Regions from separate parts of the Wukongibacter baidiensis genome, predicted to be linked through region 2. Evidence: a T-box and tRNA genes for the amino acid it is inferred to sense, from the RefSeq annotation. Region 2 holds a T-box; the other holds one or more tRNA genes.
The links. A T-box is a leader RNA that pairs with one kind of tRNA and senses whether it is charged. The one in region 2 lies ahead of argS (arginine--tRNA ligase), so its partner is inferred to be a tRNA-Arg.
Positions count from the first base shown of each region.

Region 1: it has a tRNA-Arg gene. The T-box ahead of argS (arginine--tRNA ligase) is inferred to sense a tRNA for this amino acid. The anticodon was not compared.

Region 1 covers NZ_CP138202.1:2,832,404-2,848,446, reverse strand. Annotated here, with positions in the region: gene R9X47_RS12925 (energy-coupling factor transporter transmembrane component T family protein) at 1-305, shown strand, start outside; gene truA (tRNA pseudouridine(38-40) synthase TruA) at 365-1,099, shown strand; gene rplM (50S ribosomal protein L13) at 1,260-1,688, shown strand; gene rpsI (30S ribosomal protein S9) at 1,713-2,105, shown strand; gene cwlD (N-acetylmuramoyl-L-alanine amidase CwlD) at 2,452-3,174, shown strand; gene amrA (AmmeMemoRadiSam system protein A) at 3,215-4,624, shown strand; gene amrS (AmmeMemoRadiSam system radical SAM enzyme) at 4,992-5,987, shown strand; gene R9X47_RS12890 (hypothetical protein) at 5,977-6,369, opposite strand; gene asnB (asparagine synthase (glutamine-hydrolyzing)) at 6,754-8,598, shown strand; gene R9X47_RS12880 (methyl-accepting chemotaxis protein) at 8,780-10,495, shown strand; tRNA gene R9X47_RS12875 (tRNA-Asn) at 10,991-11,065, shown strand; tRNA gene R9X47_RS12870 (tRNA-Leu) at 11,072-11,160, shown strand; tRNA gene R9X47_RS12865 (tRNA-Met) at 11,185-11,260, shown strand; tRNA gene R9X47_RS12860 (tRNA-Glu) at 11,265-11,339, shown strand; tRNA gene R9X47_RS12855 (tRNA-Val) at 11,371-11,446, shown strand; tRNA gene R9X47_RS12850 (tRNA-Asp) at 11,495-11,571, shown strand; tRNA gene R9X47_RS12845 (tRNA-Thr) at 11,577-11,652, shown strand; tRNA gene R9X47_RS12840 (tRNA-Tyr) at 11,663-11,747, shown strand; tRNA gene R9X47_RS12835 (tRNA-Leu) at 11,769-11,852, shown strand; tRNA gene R9X47_RS12830 (tRNA-Gly) at 11,857-11,931, shown strand; tRNA gene R9X47_RS12825 (tRNA-Gly) at 11,945-12,018, shown strand; tRNA gene R9X47_RS12820 (tRNA-Arg) at 12,027-12,103, shown strand; tRNA gene R9X47_RS12815 (tRNA-Lys) at 12,109-12,184, shown strand; tRNA gene R9X47_RS12810 (tRNA-Ser) at 12,242-12,330, shown strand; tRNA gene R9X47_RS12805 (tRNA-Ile) at 12,337-12,413, shown strand; tRNA gene R9X47_RS12800 (tRNA-Pro) at 12,438-12,514, shown strand; tRNA gene R9X47_RS12795 (tRNA-Ile) at 12,522-12,598, shown strand; tRNA gene R9X47_RS12790 (tRNA-Phe) at 12,626-12,701, shown strand; rRNA gene R9X47_RS12785 (16S ribosomal RNA) at 12,926-14,458, shown strand; tRNA gene R9X47_RS12780 (tRNA-Ala) at 14,532-14,607, shown strand; rRNA gene R9X47_RS12775 (23S ribosomal RNA) at 14,755-16,043, shown strand, end outside.
Region 2 covers NZ_CP138202.1:5,655,549-5,671,591, forward strand. Annotated here, with positions in the region: gene zapA (cell division protein ZapA) at 1-470, shown strand, start outside; gene R9X47_RS25575 (DUF3656 domain-containing U32 family peptidase) at 619-3,072, shown strand; gene R9X47_RS25580 (endonuclease MutS2) at 3,100-5,466, shown strand; gene R9X47_RS25585 (DUF523 domain-containing protein) at 5,522-5,980, shown strand; gene R9X47_RS25590 (GerMN domain-containing protein) at 6,048-6,644, shown strand; gene R9X47_RS25595 (rhomboid family intramembrane serine protease) at 6,676-7,593, opposite strand; T-box leader at 7,802-8,016, shown strand; gene argS (arginine--tRNA ligase) at 8,184-9,881, shown strand; gene R9X47_RS25605 (hypothetical protein) at 9,919-10,407, opposite strand; gene R9X47_RS25610 (amidase domain-containing protein) at 10,569-11,066, shown strand; gene R9X47_RS25615 (B12-binding domain-containing radical SAM protein) at 11,199-12,950, shown strand; gene R9X47_RS25620 (hypothetical protein) at 13,032-13,781, shown strand; gene R9X47_RS25625 (GNAT family N-acetyltransferase) at 13,823-14,308, shown strand; gene R9X47_RS25630 (tetratricopeptide repeat protein) at 14,375-15,493, shown strand; gene R9X47_RS25635 (bifunctional enoyl-CoA hydratase/phosphate acetyltransferase) at 15,851-16,043, shown strand, end outside.

The sequences.
Region 1 (16,043 bases), 2.8 Mb from region 2:
GGTTTATTCCTACCTTATTGGAGGAAACCGACAAAATCATGAAGGCTCAAATGGCACGTGGAGCAGACTTTGAAAGTGGAAACCTTGTGAAAAGAGCAAAGAGCTTGATCCCACTATTAGTTCCCTTGTTTATTGGTGCCTTTAGGAGGGCAGATGACCTAGCCATGGCCATGGAGGCTAGATGCTATAGAGGTGGAGAAAACAGGACAAGGATGAAGCAGTTGAAGTTCTATAGGCGAGATTATATTGCTACAGCAGCGATGATAGTATTTGTTGCGTGTATAGTGATAATTAGATTTAACTAAGCATATAGGGCGTTAAGTTCTACTATGTAAACCCTATAAGAAAGGTCAAAAGAATCTATATGAAAAATATCAAACTAACAATAGCCTATGATGGAACAAACTACAGTGGCTGGCAAAGGCAAAGTAATGCTAGAACTGTACAAGGTGAGATTGAGAAAAAATTGAGAGCAATCACAAAGCAGGAAATACAGATTCACGGTTCAGGTAGAACTGATGCAGGAGTCCATGCGTTGGGTCAAATTGCAAGCTTTACAGCAGACCTATCAATACCTATTAATAAGTTTGCCTTTGTCCTAAACAATGCACTACCTTCAGATATTGTAATAAAAGAAGTAGAAGAAATGGACATGGATTTTCATGCAAGATATTCAGCAAAGGGGAAAAAATATATATATAAAATATATAATGAAGTAATAAGAAATCCTCTATATGCAAATTACTCATACTTTGTTAGTAAGGATGTAAATATAAATAGGATAATAGAAGCAAGTAAGTATTTTATTGGAGAACATGACTTCAAAGGTTTTATGTCATCTGGCAGCAATGTGAAGAATACAATTAGAACAATTTATAATATAGATGTGTACCAGAAGAATGAATTTGTTATTCTTGAATACAAAGGGAATGGTTTTCTATACAATATGGTTAGAATAATTACAGGGTCATTATTAGATGTATCATCAGGGAAAGTAAAGATGGAAAACCTTGATTATATAATAAAATCAAAGGATAGAAAAAATGCTAGACATAAGGCACCAGCACAAGGATTATATTTAGCTGAAGTTTATTATTAGACTTAAATAATTTGGACTAAATATTCCTTGACACACACGGCTCCATGTATTAAAATATAAGATGGTTTAAAATAGTCTTTAAAAAATCCACTAGCCCCGGATTTTTAAGATAAAAGTAGATATACTCAATATTCGGATTTGTAAGATAGGAGGGAAATCGATGAAGTCATACGTAGCTAAGCCACATGAAGTGGAAAGAAAATGGTATGTAATCGATGCTGAAGGAAAGACTTTAGGTAGACTTTCAACACAAGTTGCAACTATATTAAGAGGAAAGCATAAGCCTACTTATACACCACATGTTGATACAGGTGATTTCGTAGTAATCGTAAATGCAGAAAAGGTAGTATTAACTGGTAAGAAGTTAGATCAAAAAATGTATAGATGGCACACTGGATATCCTGGTGGACTTAAAGAAAGAACATACAGAGATATGATCAACACTAAGCCAGAAAAGGTTGTTTTCCACGCTGTAAAGGGAATGCTTCCTAAGAACTCACTAGGAAGAAAGATGTTAACAAAGCTTAAGGTATACAGAGGTTCAGAGCATAAGCATCAAGCTCAACAACCAGAAGTTCTTGATATATAGTGATTGCAAGAGGAGGGAAGATTAATGGCTAAAGTACAATATTACGGTACAGGTAGAAGAAAAAAATCCATAGCTAGAGTAAGATTAGTACCTGGTAGTGGTAAAGTAATTATAAACGGAAGAGATTTAGATAATTATTTTGATTATGAAACTCTAAAGCGAGAAGTAACAAGACCTCTTGCTATGACAGAGACAGAAGGTAAGTTTGATGTACTTGCTAGAGTTCACGGTGGTGGATTCACTGGACAGGCAGGAGCTTTAAGACATGGTATATCTAGAGCATTACTTAAGGCTGATGCTGAGCATAGACCAGTACTTAAAAAAGCAGGATTCTTAACAAGAGACCCAAGAATGAAGGAAAGAAAGAAGTACGGTTTAAAGGCTGCAAGAAGAGCGCCTCAATTCTCAAAGAGATAGTATTTCTTTTTACGCTTACAAAACATCGTATGTACATTACATTGTACATACGGTGTTTTTTATGTTTTTGAAAAAAGTATTAAACCTTGCCTTCTTACATATATATATAGAAGCCTAACAGATAGAGTAATGCTATTTTAAGGATTAATAAATTTCGCTAAAAGAATGCAGAAGCGTTCATTATTTTAGCAAAATTTATTTTACATTTAAGCTAGCATGACTACATAGAGGTTCCAATGAAAACTTTAATTTATACACATCAAAAATCCTCAGAAGCATTGGATATTTTGATATGTATAAACTAAGTTTCACTAAGAACTCTCTACAGAAGGAAAGGGGACAGTATATGAGTATTATTGTAGTAAAGAAAAAAAGAATAATATGGATTATAATATTAATATCAGCATTTATAACTGGACTATTCTGTATAGACAAATACAATAAAGCATCTAAGGCAGCATCCCTTCCTACCCTAAGAAAGGTAATAATCATTGACCCTGGCCATGGTGGAATAGATGGAGGCATGGTTGGCAAATCCACAGGAGTACATGAGAGCAAAGTAAATCTGGAAATTGCTCTTAGGCTAAGAAAATATCTAGAAGAAAGTGGAAGCCTAGTATTAATGACAAGGGATGAAGATGTAGGACTGTATACTGATGGTGGGACTGTTAGAAAGAAAAAGAATGAAGACCTCAGAAATAGAAAAAGGCTTTTTGATGAGAGTAATGCAGACATGGTTATAAGTATACATTCTAATAGCTTTCAAGAAACTAAATATTATGGGGCCCAATCCTTCTATAATCCCAGGTGTGAAAGAAGTAAGCTGATAGCCGAGCTTGCTCAAGAAGAACTCATAAGGGTATTAGATAATGGAAATACTAGAAAGGCAAAAGCAAAAAAGGATGTTTACATACTAAAAAATGTAAAGGTACCTACTGTAATTATAGAGTGTGGATTTTTATCAAATGCCAAGGAAGAAAGGTTGCTTCAAGATCCAAACTATCAAGAAAAAATTGCTTGGAGCATCTATGTAGGAATATTAAAATATTTTCATAAACTAAATGTTTAGATAGTAACCAACTAAAGATAAAAGATCAAGGAGGTTTCTTATGGGAAAAATTTTAGCTGGATATTTGATGCCACACCCTCCAATTATTCTGAGGGAGATAGGGAAAGGTAAGGAAAAGGAGATTCAAAGTACTATTGATGGGATGGAGGAAGTAGCAAGGAACATTAAAGAAAAAATGCCAAAGACTATAATACTTATCACACCCCATGGACCCGTTTTTAGTGATGCTATAGCTATATCTATTAAAAGCCAGCTTGAAGGAAACATGGCTGGCTTTGGAGCCGAGCAGGTCAAAATAGTAAAGGACAATGATCTAGAGTTAGCTAATAGAATAATTAAGTATGCAAATAAGATGGATATACCATGTGCAATGGTAGACGATGAATTTGCAAAAGAATATAATATATCAACTGAGCTCGATCATGGAACCATGGTGCCACTATACTTTGTGGATAAAGAGTATATACACTATAGACTTATCCACATTACATATGGATTACTTCCAAATGAAGATTTATATAGTTTTGGGAAATCTATTCAAGAAGCAGTTGAAGAAGGAGAAGAAAATGTAGTTGTAATAGCAAGTGGAGACCTATCCCATAAGCTTAAAGAGGATGGACCCTATGGATATAATTCTGCAGGACCGGAGTATGATAATCTAATCATAAACTTAATAGAAAACTTAGAGGTAGAAAAGATAATAGATATAGATAGAAGCCTATGTGAAGAAGCAGGAGAATGTGGGATGAGGTCCATAGACATAATGCTAGGATCTTGTGATGGGTATAAAATATCCTCAGAGGTTATTTCATATGAAGGGCCATTTGGTGTTGGATATGGAGTTGCGAAGCTTGAAATGCAGAATAGAGATAGGGATAGACAACTATTAGATAAACTGTATAAGACGCGAAAAGATAAAATAGCAGAAATAAGAAGAGGAGAAGATGAATACGTTAAACTGGCAAGAGAAAGCCTAGAGCACTATATAAAGAGTGGCAATGTGATTAATACCCCAAAAGAAATATCTGAGGAGCTAATTAATGATAAAAAAGGCGTCTTTGTTTCACTAAAGAAAGATGGTACACTCAGGGGTTGTATTGGCACGATAAAAGCTACAACGGAGAATATAGCTAGAGAAATAATTGAAAACGCAATAAAGGCTGGAACCGAAGATCCTAGATTCTTTCCCGTTGAAGAGGAAGAGCTTGAGTATTTAACTTATTCAGTAGATGTATTAATGAGTCCAGAACCAATTAAATCATTTGACGATTTGGATGTAAATAAATATGGAATCATTGTTAGTCTAAATGAACGTAGAGGACTACTGTTACCAAATCTAGAAGGAGTAGATACGGTAGAAGAACAAGTAAGAATAGCCCTTGGAAAAGCAGGAATAGCAGCTAATGAAGGTTATAATATTCAACGATTTGAGGTAATAAGACATAAATAGTGACTATGGTGTAGGGCTGTGAATTACTAATGGAACTGTGGATAACTTGTGGACAAAAAATGAACGGTTTTAGTGAAATGAAGTATACAACGAGGTTATAGAGGTTATTATTTATCCACAAAGTTATCCAGAGGCTAGTTTATTTTTTTAGCTGAATATGTGGACAAGCAAGATAATTTAAATAGAAAAAAGCAAAATATAATAAATATAGTATATCCCAATATAAAGACATACTATATATAAGTATAAATACTAACAAAGTAATTCAGATAAAATTGTGGAAATCTAGTTAATGTAGTATACAAAGACATTGTTGAAAGTTGTATGTTATTAGCATAGGAATGAGAACCTGTTGGAGGAAAAATTTATGGTGGATAAATTTATTAAAGAAGCTCAGTTTTATGAAAAGCATAGTAATGGAAGAGTGAAGTGTTTCCTCTGTCCCCATGGATGTGAGATATACGAAGGTAAGGTGGGGAAATGTAGAGTTAGAAAAAATTTAGGTGGAAAGCTAGTGACATTAAATTATGGCAAAATAACAGCTAGTGGTTTAGATCCAATAGAAAAAAAGCCATTGTATCATTTTCATCCAGGAAAAAAGATACTTTCCATAGGAAGCTTTGGATGCAATTTGAAGTGCAGTTTTTGCCAGAATTATAGTATCGCTCATGAAATGCCTGAATATATTCAAACTACACATGAGAGGATAGCAGAAATTTCAGAGGAACAAAAAGAAAATATTGGAGTGGCCTATACCTATAATGAACCATCCATATGGTACGAGTTCATATTAGAGACTAGTAAACGTGTAAGGGAACAAGGAAAAAAGAATGTAATTGTATCAAATGGATATATAAACAGAGAGCCTCTATTGAAATTAACTCAATTTATAGATGCGATGAATATCGATTTAAAAGCATTTTCAAATGGATTTTACAATGATATATGTAAGGGGGTGCAAAGTCCAGTTTTAGAAACTATCCAGGCGGCTAAGGAGTATTGCCATGTGGAGATAACAACTCTATTAATCGAAGGACTAAACACAGATAGAGAGGAAATAACAGAACTATGTAAGTGGATTGCTTCTATAGACAAAAACATACCCCTGCATTTATCAAGATATTATCCGAGATATAAAATGAAAATAGCCCCAACTGGAGTTGAGACTATTATTAACCTTCATCAGATAGCGAAAAAATATTTGAATTATGTATATATAGGTAACATAAATGGAATTGATAATAATACATATTGCCCAAGTTGTAATGCATTAATAGTATCAAGAGACTTTGAAGTAAATATAGAAAACTTAAAAGATAGAGCCTGTGGAAATTGCGGTAAGGTAATTGAAATTATTTTCTAGAAAGTTTTTTATGATGCATTTTTGCATTTTCTAACTGGACAAAGTGTCCCTTAAGACCGTTGAACTCTTTAAATAAAGTTTTTTCACATTTTGGACAATATTCATGGTATTTAGATAAAATCAATGCACCACATCGCTTGCACTCAATATTTACAGACTCAGCTTCAATTTCAATAAGCCGACCTTCTTTAACAAATTTTTTTATTATTTGATGATCAACTCCAGTATATTCTGCGACTTCAAAGGCAGTAGCTAAAGGATTTTCTCTTAGATACTCCCTGATCTTATCAAAAATTTTCTCATAAACTTCATAACAGACCTCACAATAATCCCTTATAGTATTATCAGGGATCATTTTATTACACCTCAAACATTCCTTCATAAGTATCACCCGCATTTTTTTATTTGAAATTTATTAAACTTGAAACTTGTTTATCTTTATATGAACTCTAGATACATAGTTTTTATCTTACTAATATTATACAGAAAAAAAGAAGATAAAACAGTAGTTCTAAAGAACTACATATACAAAAACTACAATATATAGTTTGGTGAGTAGAATTAACTACTATATTTACCACAATATATACAATTCTTTACAAAGATTAACATATTTAAGAAGACCGTCAGAAAGATATGTAGAGAAACTATGATATACCTCAGGTTGATAACCCCTAACTTGATGTAACATTGGACAAGTTTTAGGAATATATTAGAAACAAAATTGTTAATGATAATCAATATCAAAAAAAGAGGGGTTGAACTTATGTGTGGTATAACTGGATGGATAAATAATAAAAGGGATATAAGTGATAGGATAAATATTATTGAGAATATGACAAATAGCCTAAGTAATAGGGGACCCGATAGCTCGGGTATATATAAAGCAAAAAATGCCTTATTGGGTCATAGAAGACTTACTATAGTTGATCCTGAGGGTGGTATGCAACCAATGACAAGAAAGATAGAAGATAGGGAATATACTATAGTTTATAATGGAGAATTGTACAATACAGATGAAGTTAGAAATGAACTACAGGAAAAAGGATATAAATTTAGATCATATTCAGATACCGAAGTTCTTTTAATGTCTTATATAGCCTGGGGGGAAAAATGCTTAAATAAAATAAACGGAATATTTGCTTTCTGTATATGGGATGAAAGAAATAGAAAAGCCTTTTTAGCTCGAGATCCCCTTGGGGTGAAGCCTTTATTTTATGTTCAGAAGGAGGACTCATTAATATTTGCCTCAGAAATAAAGACAATATTAAAACATCCCCAGGTAAAACCAATAGTTGACCAAATAGGACTTCTAGAAATATTTGGACTAGGGCCAGCGAGATCATTAGGAAGCGGTGTATTTAAAGAAATTAAAGAAATACCTCCAGCCCATAGGATAGTATATGATTACAGGGGACTAGAAAAGAGGAAGTATTGGGAGCTAGAAGCCAAACCACATCTAGAGGATTTAGATACTACGACAGAGCATGTGAGGGAGCTTGTAGTTGATGCAATCGAAAGGCAGCTAGTATCAGATGTTCCTGTTTGTACTTTTCTATCGGGTGGATTGGATTCAAGCGCAATATCGGTAGTAGCGGCAGAAGCCTTTAAGAGGCAGGGGAAAGAAAACCTAAATACTTTTTCAATTAACTATGAAGATAATGACAAGTATTTTATAGCTAATGAATTTCAGCCAGATTCTGATGAATACTGGGTTGAAAGAGTAGTCGATTATATAGGAAGTAACCACCAGAATATTACTATAAATAATATTGATCTTGCAGATTCTCTGAAAAGAGCAGTTCAAGCTAGGGATTTACCGGGAATGGCAGATATCGACTCTTCACTTTATCTATTTTGTAAAGAAGTAAGAAAAAAAGCTACAGTGGCTCTTTCTGGTGAATGCGCCGATGAAATATTTGGAGGATATCCATGGTACACAAGGGAAGAGGATATAGAAACAAATACATTTCCTTGGTCAAGGTATATAAATGAGAGGAAGAGCATATTAACAAAGGACTTAAAGAATCTACCCCTAGAAGAATACGTGGAGTCAAAATATCATGATACACTTAGCAGAGTTCCAAAGCTTAAGGGTGAATCAATGGCCGATGAAAGAATGAGAGAATTGTTCTATTTAAATATCAAGTGGTTCATGGTAACATTGTTAAATAGAAAAGATCGTATGAGTATGTCAAATAGCCTTGAGGTAAGAGTACCCTATGCTGATTATAGGATTGTTGAATATGCCTATAACATACCTAGGAACTTTAAATTATGTGATGGGAGAGAGAAAGGATTATTAAGAAGAGCATTAAAAGGAATCTTACCTGATGATGTTATTTATAGGAAAAAGAGCCCTTACCCTAAAACCCATCATCCACAATATACTAAAGAAGTTCAAATGAGAATGAGACAAATTCTAGAAGATAAAACGTCTCCGATTTTACAATTGATTGACATAAAAGAAGTGATGAATATTGTAAATACAGGGGGAAAAGCCTTTAAAAAACCTTGGTTTGGGCAATTAATGACAGGACCACAGTTGATAGCTTATCTGATTCAATTAGATATCTGGATGAGAGAGTATGATGTAGTAATAGAGCAATAAGGGCTAACCTTGGATATATAAATATATATAAATATATATATATTTATATACTTATATATGAAGGATTATAGAAACTTTTGAAGAATAATATAATGTTGATGGGGCTGTCTCACAAAACCATCTTTGAGACACCCCAGGAGATTTTTTAGTGACTAGACCATAGATGAAAGGAAGGGCATATATGCTGAAGAACTTGAAAATATCGAAAAAGATGACTGTAAGCTTTGCAACCATAATACTCATTACATGCTTAGTTAGTTTATATGCAATTAATGGTATGAATCAGCTACAAAACTTGACCATTGATATGTATGAACAGCCTTTTACAGTCACAAAGGCTGTGAATGAAGCAGATATAAATATATTAAAGATTATGAATGAGATGAAAAGTGTTAGCACTGTAGAGAAACTGCAGATTCATCATCATGTGAAAAAAATTGAGAAATATGATGAAATAGTACATAAGAAATTTGAAATAATTCAAAACAACTTTACTGGGGACCCTGAAGTTGTAGAAAAGGCATATAATGCATATAAGGAATGGAAGCCAATTAGGGATGAAATTGTTAAGCTCGCTAAGGAAGGTAATCAAATCGAAGCAGTACTTGTAGAAAAGGGTACTGGAACATATCAGGTTGGACTTATAAATAGTTGTATGAATATACTGGTTGAAGATGCAAACGAGTTAGCGGATAATTTTTACAATAGGGCTATGGAAGATAGCAAGCGCTATATTACTAATATCATCATTATATTAGCAGGAGCTTTTATTTTGGCCTTTATAATTGCATATCTTATGACAAAGGGTATAACAAGACCAATGACATATATAACTAAGACGTTGAATAAAATTTTATCTAACGAAGATAATAAAATAGATTTAACTCAAAATATTGATACTAAAACAAAGGATGAAATAGGCGATCTAGGGAATGATGTAAACTGGTTCGTTATGAAGATAAAAGATTTAGTATCAGAGGTCTCAAAAAATTCAAGTATTTTATCACGATCATCTAATGAAATTGCACTTATAATGGAGCAAACTAACCAAGGGATAGAGAATATAGCAAAAGAGATAAATGAAATATCCTGTGGGCTCCAGAGCAATGCCAGTTCTGTAGATGAGTCTGTAAATGGTATTGATGAGATGAATGATAGTGCACAAATCATATCCAATGAATCAGAAAATGCCTTCAATAATAGTAAAAATGTATTAGAGTCTGCTAGACTTGGTGGAGAGAATATAAATGAAGCAGTGACATATATAAATAAGGTGAAAACTTCTTCTGAGAACACTAATAGAATTATAGGAGAGCTGAAAATTTCATCGGAAGAAATCGGAGAAATAGTACACTTTATTACAGCTATAGCAGAACAGACTAATCTTCTTGCTTTGAATGCAGCCATAGAAGCAGCTAGGGCTGGAGAACATGGAAAGGGATTTGCAGTAGTTGCAGAGGAAGTTAGAAAACTGGCAGAGAGCAGTAAGGAATCGACGAATAAGATTAGATTGCTGATTGATGAAATTCAAGATAAGGTAGGAAAAGCAGACTCTACTATGAAGGAAGGACAGTCACTTGTTGACACCACAGTACAAAAAGGTATGGAAGTAAATAAGCAGTTTAAAAATATATTTACATCAATAGAAAATATGACTGAAGAGATAGAAAGAATCTTAAACCTATCTAAAAAGCAAAGAGGAATAACTTCAGTTATGAAAAGTACAATGAATGATATTTCTAAAAATACATCTAGCAATGTTAGTGGAGCACAGCAAATTAATGCTGTTCTTCAGGAGCAAGTAGGTTCCCTAGAAGAAGTTGGAGCAAGTATAGAAGAATTAAACAATATGGCAACCTTGTTAAAGGAACAAACAGATAGATTCAAAATTATATAAATTACTACATACACTCCAATTATTATCTTTGTTCTATGCATATCACCATATTAACCCCGCATATAAATATATATGAGGAGGGCTTAGGTTGAAAAATTCAATACTATGGATCGGGATATGTATAGTTTGCTTAATAATATTGATGGTTATAGAACGGTGGATTTAATATATAGACTATATACATATATGACATAAGACTAATTCAGATAGTTATTAAAAAGAGGATGAGAAGTCATCCTCTTTTTATATTTAAATACCCTAGGAGATTAAATTCTTCAACTATATATCTATATCTATACTTTTAGACTAAATTTTTTTTAATTACATTATTTTTCCGTCTTGACAAATAGAAAAACAGGTAGTAAAATAATACAAGTAGTCAGCCGTTACGGGTTTGAAATAAATAGGAAAAAGAATTTATTTCAAAAAAACAGTTGACATGATGAAGCAAATATGATAATATATATCTTGTCGCTGAAAAAAACAGCGAAACATTCCAGAGTAGCTCAATGGTGGAGCAACCGGCTGTTAACCGGTAGGCTGTGAGTTCGAATCTCACCTCTGGAGCCAATAAGTGCCGGGGTGGCGGAACTGGCAGACGCACAGGACTTAAAATCCTGCGGTCCTTAAAGACCGTACCGGTTCGATTCCGGTCCCCGGCACCATAAAAAAATATATATAATTATCGACGCGGGGTGGAGCAGTTGGTAGCTCGTCGGGCTCATAACCCGGAGGTCGCAGGTTCAAGTCCTGTCCCCGCAACCATTTTGGCCCCTTGGTCAAGCGGTTAAGACACCGCCCTTTCACGGCGGTAACAGGGGTTCGAGTCCCCTAGGGGTCACCAATTTTAGCTTCTAGTTATTAGAAGCTGATTTGGGCGCATAGCTCAGCTGGGAGAGCACCTGCCTTACAAGCAGGGGGTCACAGGTTCAAGTCCTGTTGCGCCCACCATTAATAATTTGCAAAACACGCTTACGGCGTTTTGAAACACAACTTTATGGTCCAGTAGTTCAGTTGGCTAGAACGCTAGCCTGTCACGCTAGAGGTCGAGGGTTCGAGTCCCTTCTGGATCGCCATTTATGCTGGTGTAGCTCAATTGGCAGAGCAGCTGACTTGTAATCAGCAGGTTGCGGGTTCGAGTCCCATCACCAGCTCCATCACAAATATGGAGGGATGCCCGAGTGGCTAAAGGGGGCGGACTGTAAATCCGTTGACTGAGTCTACACTGGTTCGAATCCAGTTCCCTCCACCATTTTGAAAAAAACTTTAATATGCGGGTATGGCGGAATTGGCAGACGCGCTAGACTTAGGATCTAGTGTCTTGTACGTGGGGGTTCAAGTCCCTCTACCCGCACCAATATGCGGTAGTGGCTCAGTGGTAGAGCATCGCCTTGCCAAGGCGAGGGTCGAGGGTTCAAATCCCTTCTACCGCTCCAATTTAATATCTATGCGGGTGTAGCTCAGTGGTAGAGCCCCGGCCTTCCAAGCCGGTTGCGAGGGTTCGATCCCCTTCACCCGCTCCAATGTATGTGTGCCCATAGCTCAGCTGGATAGAGCAACGGCCTTCTAAGCCGTGTGTCCGGGGTTCGAATCCCTGTGGGCACGCCATATATGACCCATTAGCTCAGTCGGTAGAGCACCTGACTTTTAATCAGGGTGTCCCGCGTTCGAGTCGCGGATGGGTCACCAGTTTTAATTATCTGTTAAGATAAATAAAAGGTAAGTACTATTTTGATGATTGATTACGGAGAGGTGTCCGAGTGGTTTAAGGAGCTGGTCTTGAAAACCAGTGACTCCGCAAGGGGCCGTGGGTTCGAATCCCACCTTCTCCGCCAAAATAAGGGCCTTTAGCTCAGTTGGTCAGAGCGTCCGGCTCATAACCGGCAGGTCCGGGGTTCGAATCCCTGAAGGCCCACCATACAATACAATCTATATCTTAATTCGGGGTGTAGCGCAGTTTGGTAGCGCATCTGGTTTGGGACCAGAGGGTCGCGGGTTCAAATCCTGCCACCCCGACCATTATTATGGGCTTATAGCTCAGCTGGTTAGAGCGCACGCCTGATAAGCGTGAGGTCGGTGGTTCAAGTCCACTTAAGCCCACCAAGGTAATATCTTAAAAAAAACTAACATGCCCAGATAGCTCAGTCGGTAGAGCAGGGGACTGAAAATCCCCGTGTCGGTGGTTCGATTCCGCCTCTGGGCACCATGAAATTACTATTTAAGTTTCATTTATAAGATGGTAATGGAGTCGCTGGAAACAGCGGCGAAAAAAATGTCGAAAAAAGTGTTGACAAGATAAAAAAGATTTGCTATAATGGTTCTTGTCGCTAAAACGACAGAAAAAACTTTGGACATTGAAAACTAAACAGTGTAAGGAATTAAACCTTAGTTTGATATAATTCAAGCTAAAGAAGTAATAAACGCCAGATTTTTTTTAAGAGTTTGATCCTGGCTCAGGATGAACGCTGGCGGCGTGCTTAACACATGCAAGTCGAGCGAGAAGGTTATGACTGATTCTTCGGATGAAGGATTAACTGGAAAGCGGCGGACGGGTGAGTAACGCGTGGGTAACCTGCCTTGTACAGAGGGATAGCCACTGGAAACGGTGATTAATACCTCATAAAACTATAGCGTCGCATGGCGCATTAGTCAAAACTCAGGTGGTACAAGATGGACCCGCGTCTGATTAGCTAGTTGGTGGGGTAAAGGCCTACCAAGGCGACGATCAGTAGCCGACCTGAGAGGGTGATCGGCCACACTGGAACTGAGACACGGTCCAGACTCCTACGGGAGGCAGCAGTGGGGAATATTGCACAATGGGCGAAAGCCTGATGCAGCAACGCCGCGTGAGTGAAGAAGGCTTTCGGGTCGTAAAACTCTGTCCTAAGGGAAGAATAATGACGGTACCTTAGGAGGAAGCCCCGGCTAACTACGTGCCAGCAGCCGCGGTAATACGTAGGGGGCAAGCGTTATCCGGAATCACTGGGCGTAAAGGGTGCGTAGGCGGCCAAATAAGCCAGAGGTGAAAGGCTACGGCTCAACCGTAGTAAGCCTTTGGAACTGTATGGCTTGAGTGCAGGAGAGGAGAGTGGAATTCCTAGTGTAGCGGTGAAATGCGTAGATATTAGGAGGAACACCAGTGGCGAAGGCGACTCTCTGGACTGCAACTGACGCTGAGGCACGAAAGCGTGGGGAGCGAACAGGATTAGATACCCTGGTAGTCCACGCCGTAAACGATGAGTGCTAGGTGTCGGGGGTTCACACCCTCGGTGCCGGAGTTAACGCATTAAGCACTCCGCCTGGGGAGTACGGTCGCAAGACTGAAACTCAAAGGAATTGACGGGGACCCGCACAAGTAGCGGAGCATGTGGTTTAATTCGAAGCAACGCGAAGAACCTTACCAGGACTTGACATCCCTGTGACCGGTACTTAATCGTACCTTTCCCTTCGGGGACAGAGGAGACAGGTGGTGCATGGTTGTCGTCAGCTCGTGTCGTGAGATGTTGGGTTAAGTCCCGCAACGAGCGCAACCCTTGTCTTTAGTTGCCAGCAGGTTAAGCTGGGCACTCTAGAGAGACTGCCGGTGACAAACCGGAGGAAGGTGGGGATGACGTCAAATCATCATGCCCCTTATGTTCTGGGCTACACACGTGCTACAATGGCTGGTACAACGGGAAGCGAATGAGTAATCTGGAGCGAATCCCAAAAAGCCAGTCCCAGTTCGGATTGTGGGCTGCAACTCGCCCACATGAAGTTGGAGTTACTAGTAATCGCGGATCAGAATGTCGCGGTGAATGCGTTCCCGGGTCTTGTACACACCGCCCGTCACACCATGGGAGTTGGGGGCACCCGAAGTCAGCTATCTAACTTTTTAAGAGGAAGCTGCCGAAGGTGAAATCAATGACTGGGGTGAAGTCGTAACAAGGTAGCCGTATCGGAAGGTGCGGCTGGATCACCTCCTTTCTAAGGAGAAAACCTTACACTGTTTAGTTTTGAATGTCTAAGGACATTCAATTTAAATATACAACAAAATTATGGGGGCGTAGCTCAGTTGGGAGAGCACCTGCCTTGCAAGCAGGGGGTCAGGAGTTCAAATCTCCTCGTCTCCACCATGAATGTTTGAATGCTATTAAGTTAAAGCACTCAAACATAATTTTGTTCTTTGAAAACTGAACAATGGAGAGAAACAGAATTGCTATAAAAGCAATTTCACTGAGTTAATTTAACTTTTGTAAAAAGGTTTTATTGACTAATATAATGGTCAAGTTATTAAGGGCATAGGGTGAATGCCTTGGCACCAGGAGCCGACGAAGGACGTGGTAAGCTGCGATAAGTCTCGGGTAGCTGCAAGCAAGCTTTGATCCGGGAATTTCCGAATGGGGAAACCCATCTAAGTAAACCTTAGATACCTTCTGCTGAATACATAGGCAGTTGGAGGCAACCAGGGGAACTGAAACATCTAAGTACCCTGAGGAAGAGAAAGAAAAATCGATTCCCTCAGTAGCGGCGAGCGAAAGGGGAAGAGCCCAAACCTAGAGCTACGGCTTTAGGGGTTGTGGATAGAGCCATAAAGAGGAAGGTATTCTAACCGAAGAGGTCTGGAAAGGCCCACCGCAGAAGGTGAAAGTCCTGTAGGTGAAAGAAGAAGATCCTTGGCACTACTCCAGAGTACCACGAGGCACGTGAAACCTTGTGGGAAGCTGGGAGGACCACCTCCCAAGGCTAAATACTACCTGGTGACCGATAGAGGATAGTACCGTGAGGGAAAGGTGAAAAGAACCCCGGGAGGGGAGTGAAATAGAACCTGAAACCCTATGTCTACAAGCAGTGGAAGTTCTTTATATGAACGACCATGTACTTTTTGTAGAACGGGCCAACGAGTTACGGTATGCAGCAAGGTTAAGGACCTTTGGTCTGGAGCCGCAGCGAAAGCGAGTCTTAACTGGGCGAATTTAGTTGCATGCCGTAGACCCGAAACCGGGTGACCTATCCATGGGCAGGATGAAGCGAAAGTAAAATTTCGTGGAGGTCCGAACCGTTTAGCGTTGAAAAGCTATCGGATGACCTGTGGATAGCGGAGAAATTCCAATCGAACTCGGAGATAGCTGGTTCTCCCCGAAATAGCTTTAGGGCTAGCCTCAGATTTAGAGAAACGGAGGTAGAGCACTGAATGGCCTAGGGGGCTTCACCGCCTACCGAAGCCTATCAAACTCCGAATGCCGTATTCTTTTATCTGGGAGTCAGACTGCGGGTGATAAGATTCGTAGTCGAGAGGGAAACAGCCCAGACCATCAGCTAAGGTCCCTAAATACAGATTAAGTGGGAAAGGATGTGGAGCTGCTTAGACAACTAGGATGTTGGCTTAGAAGCAGCCACTCATTTAAAGAGTGCGTAATAGCTCACTAGTCGAGTGGCTCTGCGCCGAAAATTACCGGGGCTCAAATCTGTTACCGAAGCTATGGCTTGCCGTATGGCAGGGGTAGGGGAGCATTGTATATCGGCTGAAGCTGTACCGTAAGGAGCAGTGGACTTTATACAAGAGAGAATG
Region 2 (16,043 bases):
ACTATGTAGATGATAAAATGAATGAAATAGCTGATAAAAATAAGAAATTCAGTACAGCTATGATAGCTGTTCTAACTTCGATTAATATTGGTGACGAATATTTTAAACTTTTAGATGAGTATAACAGTTTTAAGAGTGAGCGAGAAAGACCCGTTGATGAGTTGGAAAAGGCCAAAGAACTTTTAGCCTCATCGACAGTGGAAATAGAAAAGAAGGAAAAGGACTATGAAAACTTACTAAATGAGTATGAGAAGATGAAAGAAAGCTTCGTTAATATAGAGACAAGCTACAGTGAATTGAAAGAAGTAGTGAATCAGCTGAGTTATGAATTGAATGTTAAGGATAATAAATTGAAAAAAGCTGAAAAAATTAATGAAGACCTTAAAGACAAGCTAGTTCAAAGTGAAGTAAAATTAGTTCAAACTAAAAAAGAGCTTCAGGAGTTTATAGAAGCCTTTGATAATGATTAAAGTACCTATTGCAAAAAATATTAATAAGTGAAATATGTTATATGAGTAGTGATATAATAATATTACTACTTTTTTGTTGTGTACTAAACCACTAATCCGAATTTTTCATGAATAATTTGGGTTAACTATAAATTTTAGGAGTGATAAGGTGAAAAAGGTAGAACTTTTAGCGCCTGTTGGAAGTTATGAGGCTTTAATTGCTGCTGTACAAAATGGAGCAGATGCAGTCTATTTAGGTGGTAAAAAATTTGGAGCTAGGCAATATGCAAACAATTTTGATGAAGAAAAACTAAAAGAAGCAGTAGAGTACTGTCATATAAGAGACGTTAAGGTATATGTCACCGTAAATACAATAGTGGCCGACGAAGAACTTAAGGACTTTATGGAGTATATAAACTTATTATACAATTTAGATGTTGATGCTGTGATTATACAGGATTTAGGAGTTTTGAAATATATAAGGGAGAGTTTCCCTGATTTTGAAGTTCATGCAAGTACTCAGATGACTATACATAACCTTGAGGGAATCAACTTGCTAAAGGACCTTGGTATTAAAAGAACTGTTTTAGCTAGGGAAATGGGTATAGATAGCATTAAGAATATAAAAGAGAACAGCGATATGGAGATAGAGGTTTTTGTCCACGGAGCTCTATGTATTTGCTACTCTGGGCAATGTTTGATGAGTAGTTTGATTGGTGGAAGAAGTGGTAATAGAGGTAGATGTGCTCAGCCCTGTAGGCTACCATATAAATTAGTAGATTTAGAAACCGAAAAAGAGATAGATAGTTCAGATGGAAACTATATACTTAGTCCCAAGGATTTAAATACAATAGAAAATTTAGACAAGCTTTTAAGAATTGGAGTAGAATCCCTAAAGATTGAAGGTAGGATGAAAAGGCCAGAATATGTTGCAGTTGTTGTAGGTGCCTATAGGAAAGCTATTGACATGTATTATGAAAAGGGATATATAAAGATTGATGGAGATACAAAAAAAGAGCTGATGCAAATCTTTAATCGAAACTTCACCAAGGGTCATGTGTTAGGGGAAAAAGGTAAAGAACTAATGGGATTTGAAAAGCCAGGAAATAGAGGCTTAGAGATAGGGCAAGTAGCGGAATTTGATAAGAGAAAAAGAAGGCTAAAGATAAAACTTACAGATGTACTCCGAAAAGGAGATGGGGTTGAGGTAAGAAATAAAAGGATAGAGAATAAAGGCATTAGAGTCAAGAAAATGTTTAGAAATAATAAACTTGTGGAAGAATCCTTTGAAAGGGATACTATTGAGATAGAGTTTAATGGAGAAGCAATTAAAGGTGACAAAGTTTTCAAAACAGCCGATGTAGAACTACTCAGTAAAGCTTCTGAAACTTATAAATCTGAGGGGAAAAAAATCCCTATCTCTGGAGCTGTAAAATGTAAGTTGGATGACGAATTAGAGCTGTATATTTGGGATAACGACAACTACATAACTAAAAAAGGAACCGTTAAGGTTGAAAAGGCGATTAATAAACCCCTTAGTGCAGAAAGGCTTGAAAAGCAATTAAAGAAGCTTGGGAATACAGCCTACAAACTTGAAGAAATTGAAATCGATATTGATGCAAATGTGACAGTACCCATTAGTGAAGTGAATAATATTAGACGTGAGGCAATAGAAAGCTTAAATAAACTGAGAAGCAACATGAATAATCGTCCACAAACTGATTTTAGGCCAATGAAGCTAGACTACATAATAAACAAAGAAAAGGAAGATAACACCTCACTAACTGCATATGTAAATAATATGGAACAGCTTAATGCAGTGCTATCAACAGATATACACACTATATATTATTCAAACATCTATGATCTTGAAAAGGCCTTAAGTATGGGAAGTAAAGCAAAGAAACAATTAATTCCTGCCTTGAATAGAATCACATACGATGGAGAATTAGAGGTTATAAAAGAAAAAAGAGATGTGATTATTGAAAGTGGACATCTATTAGTATCTAACCATGGTCAGCTAAATATGTTTATGGATGAGGATATAAAGATACATACTGATTTTTCATTCAACATATTTAACAGTTTAGCTGCCCAGAAACTGAGAGAATTAAATGTTTCAGATATTACTCTATCACCAGAACTAAATTACAGCCAAATAAGCGATTTCGTCTCTAAAATTAATGGTCTGGAGATTATTGCATATGGACATCTCCCTATGATGATAACGGAATATTGTCCTGTAAAGGCTGTTTCAGATAATGGGAATAATAAGAACTGTAGTCTATGCTCCAATAAGAGATATGGTCTTAAAGATAGATATGGTATTGTTTTCCCGATTCAAAGGGATAATGGCTGTAGAACACATATACTTAATTCTAAAAAGTTGTTTTTACTGGAAAATATGGAGAAAATTGTACCAAAAAATGTCAAAAATATGAGATTACAGTTTACAAATGAAGATAAAAGTGAAATAATAAGTATAGTAAAGGCTTATTGTAAAACTCTGGATAGAATTTTAAAAGGTGAAAAGGGTCTCTCGAAGGATGCTTTTGAAATTATTAGTAGGTATAAGGATAATGGAGACTATACCAAAGGACATTTTTCAAGAGGCGTCATGTAATAGATTATAGGTATAAGGAGAATGGAAATGAATGAACGCAGCATTAGGGTTCTAGAATATACAAAGATAAAGGAAAAATTGAAAAACTTAGCTACTTCGTGGCTTGGCAAAGATCTTATAGATGAGTTAAAGCCAATAAATAATGTGGACGAGGTAAAAGATAGATTATCAGAGACCTCAGAAGCAGTGAGTATATTAATCCAAAAAGGTAGGATACCATTTGGTCCTATCTATGACCTAGGAAGATATCTAAAGGTTGCTGAAATTGGATCATATCTATATCCAGGCCAGCTTTTAGAAGTAGGGGATACACTACGAACTGCAAGGATTCTGAAAAACTTTATAAAGGCTTCAGATTCAGAAGAATTTACTCCACTTCAAAGCCTAATATCTAACATTAGTACATATAAAAATATTGAGGAGCGAATTGAGGAGGCTATTATTAGCGCCGATGAAATATCCGACAATGCTAGTCATACCCTTAAGAGCATTAGAAGACAAATTGAAAATAAAAATTCTTCTATTAGAAATAAATTGAACTCAATAATAAATTCTTCCAGAACACAAAAATTTCTACAGGATGCCATTATTACCATAAGACAAGATAGATTTGTTGTTCCTGTAAAGGCAGAGAACAAGAGAGATGTTCCTGGACTTGTACATGATCAGTCATCAAGTGGAGCTACACTCTTTATAGAACCTATGGCTATAGTAGAAATGAACAATGAGCTAAAGGAACTCAAGCTAAAGGAAAAGGCTGAAATTGAAAGGATTCTTAGGGAAATTTCTGCCCAAGTTGGAGAAGTAGCTGAAAATATTAAAATTAACCAAGATATACTTGCAAAGCTTGATTTTATTTTCGCTAAAGCTAAGCTTTCCATTGATATGAAGGCCATGGAGCCAAGACTTAACGACAATGGTTACGTTAGGATAAAAAATGGAAGACATCCATTAATTGATGTAAAGGAAGTTGTTCCAACTAATATATGGTTGGGAGACAAATTTAACACCTTACTTATCACGGGACCAAATACAGGTGGTAAAACAGTTACTTTGAAAACTGTAGGTCTTATGGTGTTGATGACTCAGTCTGGTTTGCATATACCTGCTGATTATGGGACAGAAATTTCAATCTTTAATCAAGTCTATGCAGATATAGGCGACGAGCAGAGTATTGAGCAGAGCCTAAGCACATTCTCTTCCCACATGACAAATATTGTAGAGATATTAAAGGATGCTTCAGATCGAGATTTAGTTATTCTTGATGAATTGGGATCAGGGACAGACCCTACTGAAGGGGCTGCCCTAGCTATGGCTATTTTGACTCATCTGTATGATAGAGGGGTAAAGACTATAGCAACGACCCATTATAGTGAATTGAAACAGTTTGCCTTAGCAAATGAAGGGGTTGAAAACGCGTCGGTTGAGTTTGACGTTGAGACATTAAGCCCTACCTATAGGTTACTCATTGGTGTACCTGGTAAGTCCAATGCCCTAGAAATATCTAGAAGACTTGGATTGAGTGAAGAGATTATAAATAAATCTAAGGAATTTATCACCAATGAAGATATTGAATTTGAGGAGATAATTTCCTCAATCGAGTCTAATAGAAAAACTGCCGAGATGGAAAGAGACGAAGCTATTAGATTGAGATTAGAGGTTCAGAAACTAAAGAATGATTATGAAAAGAAATATCAAAAGCTGAAGGATCAAAAAGATAGAGAGATAAGAGAAGCTAAAGAGGAAGCACGAACGTTATTGAAGGAAACGAAAAGAGAAGCAGATGAAATTATCAAGGAACTAAGAGGTATATCAAAGGATGTTGGTAAAGAGAGAAACAAAAAAATAGAAGAACTTAGAAAAAAAATGAAGGGAAGCATAGATGCCCTTCATGAACCAGTGAATTTTGCTGAAGAGCTTTCCGACTCAAAGCCTCCAAAGAGTGTTAAAAGTGGAGACATGGTAAAGGTTTTAAATCTGAACCAAGAGGGAACTGTTTTATCTAAGCCTAATCAAAATGGTGAAGTATCAGTTCAGGTTGGGATAATGAAGATCAATGTGAATATTTCAAATTTAAGACTATTAAAAGATACGAAAAAAGATATAAAGAAGACTAGTATAGGTTCCATAATGAAATCAAAAACCCAGACCATTAGAAATGAAATTGACTTAAGAGGGAAGAATATTGAGGAATCACTAATTGAGATTGACAAGTATTTAGATGATGCATATCTTTCAAATCTACAGCAGATTACAATTATTCATGGTAAAGGTACAGGAGCTCTCCGAAAGGGAATCAAGGAGTTTTTGAGAAAACATTCCCATGTTAAAACCTTTAGAGAAGGTGTATATGGTGAAGGTGGTTCTGGTGTAACAATTGTAGATTTGAAATAGAATAAGAAGAAAAGTTAGAGTATTGTGTTAGTTGCTACTGTGAGGGGAGAAGTATATGATACTAGTTAGTGCATGTCTACTTGGATTAGATTGCAGATATGATGGAGGAAATACTGCTAATAAGGAGCTACTCGATTTTCTAAAGGATAAAGAGTTTGTCATGGTATGTCCTGAACAGCTTGGAGGTCTACAAACTCCAAGGAACCCCAGTGAAATATCAGGGGAGGATGGAAATGCTGTTTTAGAAAATGGAGCTAGGGTATTAGATAATCAAGGGATGGATGTTACCTGCCAGTTTGTTAAAGGTGCAAAGGAAACCTTGAAAATTGCGAAGCTTTATAATGCAAGTATGGCTATTTTAAAGGAACGAAGTCCTTCTTGCGGTAGTACTAAGATCTATGATGGCAAGTTCCAGGGAAAGCTTAAAGCTGGTAAGGGAGTAACTGTGGCATTGCTTGAGCAAAACGATGTAAAAGTATTTAGTGAAGAAAACTATAAAGACATGCAACTTTAAAATGTAATAAATTATAAAGCTGCTGTCTAGGATAAAAATTTTTAATCTTTCTGAGGGGGTAAAACAAATGAAAAAAATAATAGCATATTTACTTTTAGTTACATTAGTATTTACTATGGCTACAGGGTGTAAAAAGAAAGAGGTAACCGATGAAGTGGATCTTGAGCAAGCGGCTCAGACAGGTGAAGAGCAGACTGAGAAAGGCGACGATTCTAAAAAGCAAGAGGAAGCTTCAAAGGAAGTAGAGTATATCCTATATTTAAGATATAAAGATAAGCCATTCCTATACGATGAAATATTTTCTATAAATATTAATGATGAGAAACTTAAGGATAAATCGATGGAGCAGTTTATAGTAGAGCAATTAATAAGCTTTGAACCACAGGGTGATATTATAAGTCCGGTTCCAGAAGGAACTAAGATTCTATCTGTTGAAAGAAAAGATAAGAATGTTATAGTAAATCTATCAAAGGAATTTATAGAAAAGAAAATGTCAGGTAATGATGCAATGTTAACTGTAGGTAGTATAATCAATTCAATTGTAGCAATCCCTGGCAATGAGACTGCACAAATATTTGTAGAAGGAAAACCTTTAGAGAAATATAATGGAGTGAAGACTTCTGAGCCGATGTATTTCTTAGAAGGATTGTTCCCGGATAAATAGAAAACAAGCAAAATAAAGCAGTAGCCCAAGGCTACTGCTTTATTTTGTTTATTTCGTTTAAAATCCCGATAGCTTCAATAAATTCAGGATTTATCTCCACAGCTCTTTCAAAATAATCTTTAGCTTTGTCCAGATCACCCCTTATCAAGCTAATACGTCCTAGGTTATAATAAAAAAGTTCTACATCATCTTTTCTGGAAATACCAGTGATAAATTCCTGTTCAGCTTCATCAAGTTTGCTTTGATCCAAGTATTTTTCACCTTGAAAGAGATTGTATTTCCAGCTATTTTGATTAAGTTGGATACCCGCAAATAAAGAAGTAAATAGCAGTATAATAGTTAATAATTGAGCCAGTACCTTTTTTGAGGAAAATATACCTTCGCCTCTAAAACCAACGGACCAACTGACTATAAAACCACCTATCAGACCGCATATATGAGCCCAGTTATCGATATTTGGAACTAGTATTCCAAATAGCAAGTTTACTCCTAATATAGTAAGTAAATTTTTAAGATAACCACCTTTAAATACATCAGGATGGCTTAAATAGAGGTAAAAGTATGCACCCAATAAACCAAAGATTGCTCCGGAAGCACCCACTGAGACAGAGTCGCTGAAAATAAAGCTGCCCAATCCTCCAAATAGCCCAGCCACTATATAGATAATAATAAACTTCGCTTTTCCATATATACGCTCAATATTCTTACCAAATATATTTAGCGCATACATATTAAACAGAAGGTGGGTGAGATCTGAATGTAAAAACATAGAAGTAAGCAGTCTATAATACTCACCTGTAGCGATTAATGGATTATATTTGGCACCAAATTTTAAAAGTGTTTCTACGTTAAAACTAAAGGATTTATCTATTAAAAACATGACGATACAGAGTAATACATTGATAGCAGTAATAATATAGGTTAAATATATTTTTCTATTTCTAGTCATAAATCTTTATAAGTACCTCCATTTCAAAATTTTCTGTAGATAATATGGGTATAATAATTTTAACAGATAAACTAAGGAAATAAAAGGTTAACCAAGTGTATTCATAAAAATTTAAAACTTACCTTATAATTATTCTGATTAAAAAATGAAAAAGTACTTGATTTAGTATTAGAAATATGTTAAATTATAGTTCAAAATGAGATATTGTTAAGGATCTACGAAAAGGAGAGTAAGCTTTTATTTATATTAGAGAGAGTCGGGGACGGTGGAAGCCCGATATATAGTTTGAGCTGAAGCGCACCTTTGAGATTTTAGCTGAACCATTAACTAGGCTAAATGGATTTCCTCCATTAACAGGAAGAAAAGAGGGTACATAACAGTACCAAAAAGAGTGGTAACGCGGGTATTAAACTCGTCTCTTAAGTTTATTAAGAGACGAGTTTTTTTTATTGTATAGAGTTCACATAGCAAAACTTAATTTATAAATATCCAAATACTCGATGTTTCTAGGCGTTTTGGATATGTATAAATTAATAGTTTTACTTGAATCTCTATATAAATGTGTAAGATTAAAAGGAGGTAGTAAAATGATAGATTTTAAGAAAGAAATTGCAGATATTTTAAATGAAAAAATTTCTGAGTTAAACCTTGAAGAAATACAAAGTATGATTGAGATACCACCTAACTCTGATATGGGAGACTTTGCATTTCCATGTTTTAAGCTTGCAAAGGTATTTAGAAAGGCTCCAAATCTAATAGCTCAGGACGTTGTAGAAGCAATTGGAGACAATAATCTATTTGAAAAGATTGATACGGCGGGGGCATATGTAAATTTTACAATAGACAAAATGACTTTTGCTAAGACTGTTATCGAAGAAATTATTGAAAAAGGAGAAATGTTTGGTTCCTCTGATTTAGGTCAAAACAAGAATGTAATTGTAGAGTTCTCTTCTCCAAATATAGCGAAGCCTTTCCACATAGGACATATTAGAACTACAGTTATCGGAAGTGCAATAAATAACATATTTAAATTTTTAGGTTATAACACAATAGCTATCAACCATCTTGGTGACTATGGAACTCAATTTGGTAAACTAATAGTTGCTATCAATGCTTGGGGAGATAGGGAAGTTATTAAGTCAAATCCTATACCTGAGCTTCTAAAGCTTTATATCAAATTCCATGAAGAAGCTGAAAATAAACCAGAGCTTGAAGATGAAGCAAGAATGTGGTTTAAGAAATTAGAAGATAGTGATGAAGAGGCTACAGAGCTTTGGAAATGGATTAGAGATGTAAGTTTATTAGAATTTAATAGAGTTTACGATATGCTTGGAATCAAGTTCGATTCCTATGCAGGTGAGAGTTTCTATTCAGATAAAATGCCTGCTGTATTAGAAGAAATGAGATCAAAAGACATTCTTCAAAAATCCCAGGGTGCGGAGATTGTTGATTTAGAACCATACAATATGCCTCCGGCACTTATTACAAAGAAGGATGGTTCAACTCTATATATCACAAGGGATATAGCGGCTGCTATATATAGAAAGAATCATTACGATTTCCATAAAAACATCTATGTAGTTGGTTCTCAGCAAAACCTTCATTTTAAACAATGGATAAAAATCATAGAGTTAATGGGACACGAATGGGCAAAGGATTGTATCCATGTTCCATTTGGAATGATTAGCTTAGAAGAAGGTACTATGTCTACAAGAAAAGGTAGAGTAGTATTCCTAGAAGATGTACTTAATAAGGCAGTTGAAAGAACTAAAGAGATTATTGCTAGCAAAAATCCTAACCTAGAAGATAAAGAAAGGGTTGCTAAGGAAGTGGGTATTGGTGCTGTTGTATTCCAAGAATTATCAAACAACAGGATTAAAGATTACACTTTTTCTTGGGATAGGACATTAAACTTTGATGGTGAGTCAGGACCATATGTTCAATATACCCATGCTAGAGCTTCAAGCCTTATTAGAAAGTCAGAGTTAGAATGTACAAAGGATGTTGATTATAAATTACTATCTGAAAAGGAAGTTATGGATCTGATTAGAATCTTAAATAAATTCCCTGAAGTGATTATAGATGCTGGAAGAAAACATGAACCGGCAGTAGTTACGAGATATATAATCGATGTTGCTCAGGCATTTAATAAGTTTTACCATGACTATTCTATTTTAGTTGAAGATAAAGAACTACAAAAAGCTAGACTTGCTTTAGTTCATGCTTCTAAGCAGACTATTAAGAATGGACTTAAGCTTATAGGTGTAGCAGCTCCTGAAAGAATGTAGATAAAAATAAAGCAGTAGCTATATAGCTACTGCTTTATTATTTAAAACTTTCCGGATCCTTCTTATGATAAACTCTTTCACTTCTACCCTTTATTTCCATTATCTTATCGATGATAACGCCAACCTCATCCTTTATAGTACCTAAATCATCTTTTGAAACATTATAATATAAATAAAGATCTTCAAAATATCTAACGAGTTTTGTTATACTCTTATCAACATCAATGAACTCATTAAAGTTCTTACTATTCATTGCGTTTTTAAATTGCTCAAGATCAATCTTTATGATGTCTATTACATCCTCTTCAGATTGATAATCACCGATGCACATAAAGTATGGTTTGATTCTCTCTAGATAGTATGTATTGTCAGTTTTTACATGGTACATATAAGAAATCTTTGTGTCTTTTATTTTGAATTTTACATAAAACATTATACCTTGAATAGAAATTACCTTTGCACCTAATTCCCTCAATTCTTCTATACATATTTGATGGCGAATTAGACGAGAAGACATTATGGCCATATGCATTCCTCCCATGATAAAGAATTGTTTAACAATATCATAACATAATTATGAAGGTTTACCATATAAAATTCATAACTTTTTCATAAAAGATGGAAGTAATAAGGGATAATTCTTGATTTTTATCATATAACTTTACAAAAAGGTAAAGGAGAAATAATATGATATATGATTATGATAGGCAAAGTGCTGTAAATTATGCAAGAAAGTGGGCGCTAGACAGGAATCCTAAGTATACTAATTTTGATGAAATGGGCGGAGACTGTACAAATTTTGCTTCACAGGCTTTACATGCTGGAGGATGCCCTATGAACTATGATAAACATGGATGGTTTTTTGAACACATTAACAATAGAGCCCCGGCTTGGACCAGTGTAAAATATCTTCATAGGTTTTTGACTAAAAACAAAGGTAGCGGGGCAGGACCCATTGCGGCAGAAGTAGATATCAAAGACGTACAATTAGGCGATATAATTCAGCTTAGATTTGATGCAAATGAAGAATTTGCCCACTCTCTTGTAGTAGTAGACATAAAATATCCAAAGAGAATATACAATATTTTTATTGCAACTCACACCATAGACAGACTCGACTATAGATTATCAAATTACGTTTTCAATGAGTTTCGGTGTTTGCATATTTCAGGTTATAGAAAATAGCTAAAAGAAACCAGTGAATAATATGATATAAATATTGGTTATCTATGGTATATATTTTGCTCTCTTATGTTATAATTATTAATGATTTTCAAAACAATACATTAAGAAGATAACCAACAAGGAAGTGAACTAATGAAAATACTTTTAACAACACTTAACTCAAAGTTTATACACTCATCTTTATCATTAAGATATTTGAGAAATTATACAAAAGATAAATTTTCAGATATACATATAGAAGAATATACTGTTAACAACGGCCTCGACTACATCTTGAGAGAGATATACATGAAGAATTATGATGTCGTATGTTTCGGGTGTTACATTTGGAACGTAGATCAAACCCTAGAGATAGCCAAAGATCTCAAGAAAGTAAATAAAAACGTAAAGATTCTTTTAGGAGGTCCGGAAGTAAGCTATAATCCTAGTGACGTATTGAAAGAGCATGATTATGTTGATTATATAATATTTGGTGAAGGCGAAGTAACTACAGAAAAGCTTTTTGATTTTCTAGTCAATAAAAAGGGTAATATAAAAGAAATAGAAGGTTTAGCATTTAGAGATGGAAATGATACTTATAAGAATAATGAAAGACCCCTAATAAAAAATCTAGATGATATACCATTTCCATATGGAGATTTAGCAGAGCTTGAGAACAGAATCATATACTATGAAAGCTCTAGGGGATGCCCATTCAATTGTCAATATTGCCTTTCTTCAACACTTCAAGGAGTTAGATATTTCTCTATTGAGAGGATTAAAAAAGATCTGAAAAAGTTTGTTGATGCCGATGTAAAGCAGGTGAAGTTTGTAGATAGAACCTTTAATGCAGACAAGCATCATTGCTTAGAAATAATGAAATATATAGAAGAGATTGATAATGGGAGAATCAATTTTCATTTTGAAATAACAGCCTCTTTAATAGACGATGAAATATTAGACTACTTAAAAAATACAAGAAGAGGGCTTTTCCAATTTGAAGTAGGAGTCCAAAGTACATATGAAAAGACATTAAAAGAAATAAGAAGAAATATGGATTTTGAAAAAATTAAATATGTAATAAAGAAATTAGCATCATATAATAATATACATTTACATTTAGATTTGATAGCTGGACTACCCTATGAGGATTACAAAACCTTTTTAGCCTCCTTTGATGATGTTTACAGCTTAAAACCAAATAAAATTCAATTAGGCTTTTTAAAACTTCTTAAGGGCTCTGGCGTTAGAGTCAACAGTGATAAATACGGATATATCTATAAGGATAGATCTCCTTATGAAGTGATGAGCAACGACTATATTACATATGGAGAAATATTAAGACTTAAGCTTATTGAAGAGATGGTAGATGAATATTATAATTCTCATCATTTTGATTTTAGTGTTGAATTCATAATAGCAAATAATTTTGAGAGACCTTCAAGATTTTTCGAATCTCTATATGAATTTTGGGAAAGCTTAGGATACCATCATGTATCCCATAAGAAAGAAGAACTATATAGGGTTTTACTAAAGTTCTATAGACACAATAATTTCGATAGAGAAGATGAATTTAGAGAAGTGTTAAAGTTTGACTATTTAAGAAATAAGAGAGGAAATTTACCTGATATTTTTGACACCATTATCTTAGAGGATTTTAAAAACAGATGCCATAAATTCCTACAGGAAGAAGAAAATCTGGAAAGGTACTTACCAAAGTTTACAGGAATTCCTGCAAAAAGGATTATAAATAAAACTCATTTTGAAACCTTTAAATATGATATATTACAATTAATAATAGATCCTACACAAAAATCTTTACAGGAAGAAACAACTATTTTGTTTAATTACGAAGTTGAAAACAAGGATTTTGGTAGATCAAGATATATGAAAATTGAAATATGAAGCTACCATGGAGTATAATAGATATACGCTTAATAAAGTCGTAAAGGTGTGTACATATAAATAAAAGAGAGGAGAATTGGCTTGAATCTTATTCAGGATATAGTTCTAACCAACAAAAATATAATAACGAAAAGCTTCAAATTAGCTGCTAAGAACTGGAAAATATTCTTAGTGGGTATTGCATATTTGTTCATAATGCCTATTATGGGAATAGTAGTTTCCTATGCAGGAATATTAGGAGGTATAATAATTTCAATATTCCAAAGTGCTATTGTGTCTAACTACCTCTATTTGATTGAGAACATTATTAATTACGGAAGATTTACTATGGAAGACTTTAAAAGTGGTTTTACAGTTTACCTATGGAAAACCTATAGTATATTCATATTCTTTTATCTAGTGAGATGGGGTAAGAGTCTATTTCTAGATCCTTTGATATCATCTATGGGGATGATAGGTGTGTATATTCAGATTGCTATTGTAATAGCAGCCTTTGTAATGCTAAACACTATTCCAGAGGTTATCTATCAAAAACACTATGAAAGGCTAGATTTAATAACCTACACCTTTGATTTTACTAAGGAGAATTTCCTTGAGTGGTTTATTCCAAATGGACTTATATTTGCAGTTGCCTACATTATACATATTAGCACAAGCCAAATAATATTCTTAATAGGCTTTGGCTCAAGTTTTGTTCTATCAAGTATAATAAGATCAATAATATATCAATTGATTTTAGCGTATGCTATGATTTACAGAGGACAGTTATTTAAGATACTTAGTACCTCAACAAGGAGAAAGAGAATGTTTATGAGGGATATGTATAAGTAGTAATCAGTCTTAATTTATAATATATTTTAAGGAGGGATAGCATGGGTATCAGATTTAGAAAGCTTGAAGAGAAGGATGTTCCAAAGGTAATATCTATGTTTTCGAATTTGAGCAGTGAAAGGACTGAGGTTTCATTTGCAGAAATAGCTTCTATGGATGAAATAAGGGCCTGGATTAAGAATCCTGATACATTTGTCTATGTAGCTGCTGATGGTGATGTTATTTCTGCCGTTCTTAGAGCAAAGAGAGGTAAAGGAAATAAAAAGCACTCCTGTAACCTAACTGTAGCCGTTGATTATAATTTTAGAGGAAACAGTATTGCAAAGGATTTAACAGAATACGCACTGAAGCTCCTTAAAAACGAAGGAATAAAAATAGCAAGGGCCTACATCTACAGTAATAATAAGTCTTCTATAAATACGATTTTGGCATGTGGATTCAGTTTTACTGGGAATGTCCATATGCACCATTATGATGAAAAAGAGAGTATATATGTAGACGATTTGATTTTTCATAAGTTACTATAAACACAAAACAAGGGAAAACAATAATTCATACTAAGGTTTTCCCTTTTTAATTTAGAGGAGGAAGAAATGTTTTCGAGAATAGAGAAATACTTAAAGGAAAGAGTGAATGATGTTGTTTTCATTCACTTAAAGGATGGTAAGACTTTTGATGTGAAAGGATTCGTCTTGGACGATAGCATTCCACTGCCAATTCCTATCAATGAGGTAGTTGACAAGGTAAAGGGTGAGAGCGAGGTTAAGGACATCTCCCTTTTAAAGGTCATACAAGGAATGGTATATATCATAGGTGTAGATAGTGGATTTATACATAATAAAACCTATAAAGATTTTTTATTGAATCATGATGAAAACATTATTAAAGTCGTTCTTGATCAGGGGTTTAGATTAATTGAAGCTGGCAATAAGAGAGATGCCCTGATTTGCTTTAAATCTTGTTTATACATAGATGATAAGGATCTAGATGCTATGTACAATTATGCTAGATGCTGTGAAGAGTTAGCAGTTGAATTGGCTGAAAACCCTGTAAAGGACTTTGAGGAAGAAGCAATTGAGATTTTTGAAATCATCACAGAATTATATCCTGATTTTTCTTTAGCTTATTATCATTTAGGTTTTCACTATGCAAACAAAGGCCTTTATAAAAAGGCTCAAATAATCTGGGAGAAAAGCCTTGAAAAGGGCGTTGATGAAAATAAAGAGTATGAGATAATGAATAAACTGTCAGAAATAAACTATAAAGTACAATATGAAGAGGGATATAACCTTGTATTTAGTGGTAGACCCGATGAGGCATTAGACAAACTCCTACCACTAGAAGAAAGATACCCAGAGTGGTGGAATTTACAGTTCTTTGTAGGACTTTCTTACAGACAACTGACGAACTTTGAAGAGGCCTTAAAGCACTTTGAAAAGGCATACAGAATGAAGCCTAGTCAAACTGAAATTCTCAATGAAATAGGATTGTGCAACATCTCTTTAGGGAGATTCGACGAAGCAATAAAATTCTTTAAAAAAGCATTAAGTATGAAAGAAAATGATGCAGAAATTCTATGTAACTTAGGGATTGCGTATCTTCAGATGGAAGAAATAGAATTAGCAGAAGAATATGTGGCTAAAGCTTTAAAGATTAACCCTGATGATGAAATAGCAAGAACATGGATGAATAAAATAAAATCAATGAGCTAGAATAGAAATAAGGGACTAAGAGCCCTTATTTTTGTGGCTATATTTAAAAGAAAATTTGATCAAAATTGAGGAAATGGTGATATTGTACTATCCCTTTTATAAACATCTAAAAAAGTAGTAATATTCAAAAAAATTATCAAGAAATATATTGAATGGAAATGCATAATATTGTAAAATAACAGTAGATTCAATAATTTATAGAAGACTTGCTAAAAAATTTGAAACTCTTTTTTGGGGAGCACTTATTAAAAAAAATTAATCAGCCTTAAAATTTACTCTATGCTAGTTGTTTTGTACATAAAGTAATTACAAACTTATTTAGATTATGAATAAATTAAAAGAATAGGATGTGATGAAATGATTAAAAATTTTAATGAACTTATTAATACTGCAAAGGAACAAACTACAATGAAATTAGCGGTAGCAGCAGCCCAGGATGAAGATGTTTTAATAGCCGTATGCGGTGCAGCTGAGATGGGAATTATAGAACCGGTTTTAATAGGTGACACAAAAGAAATTAAAGAAATTGCTGACAAAAATAGTTTAGACA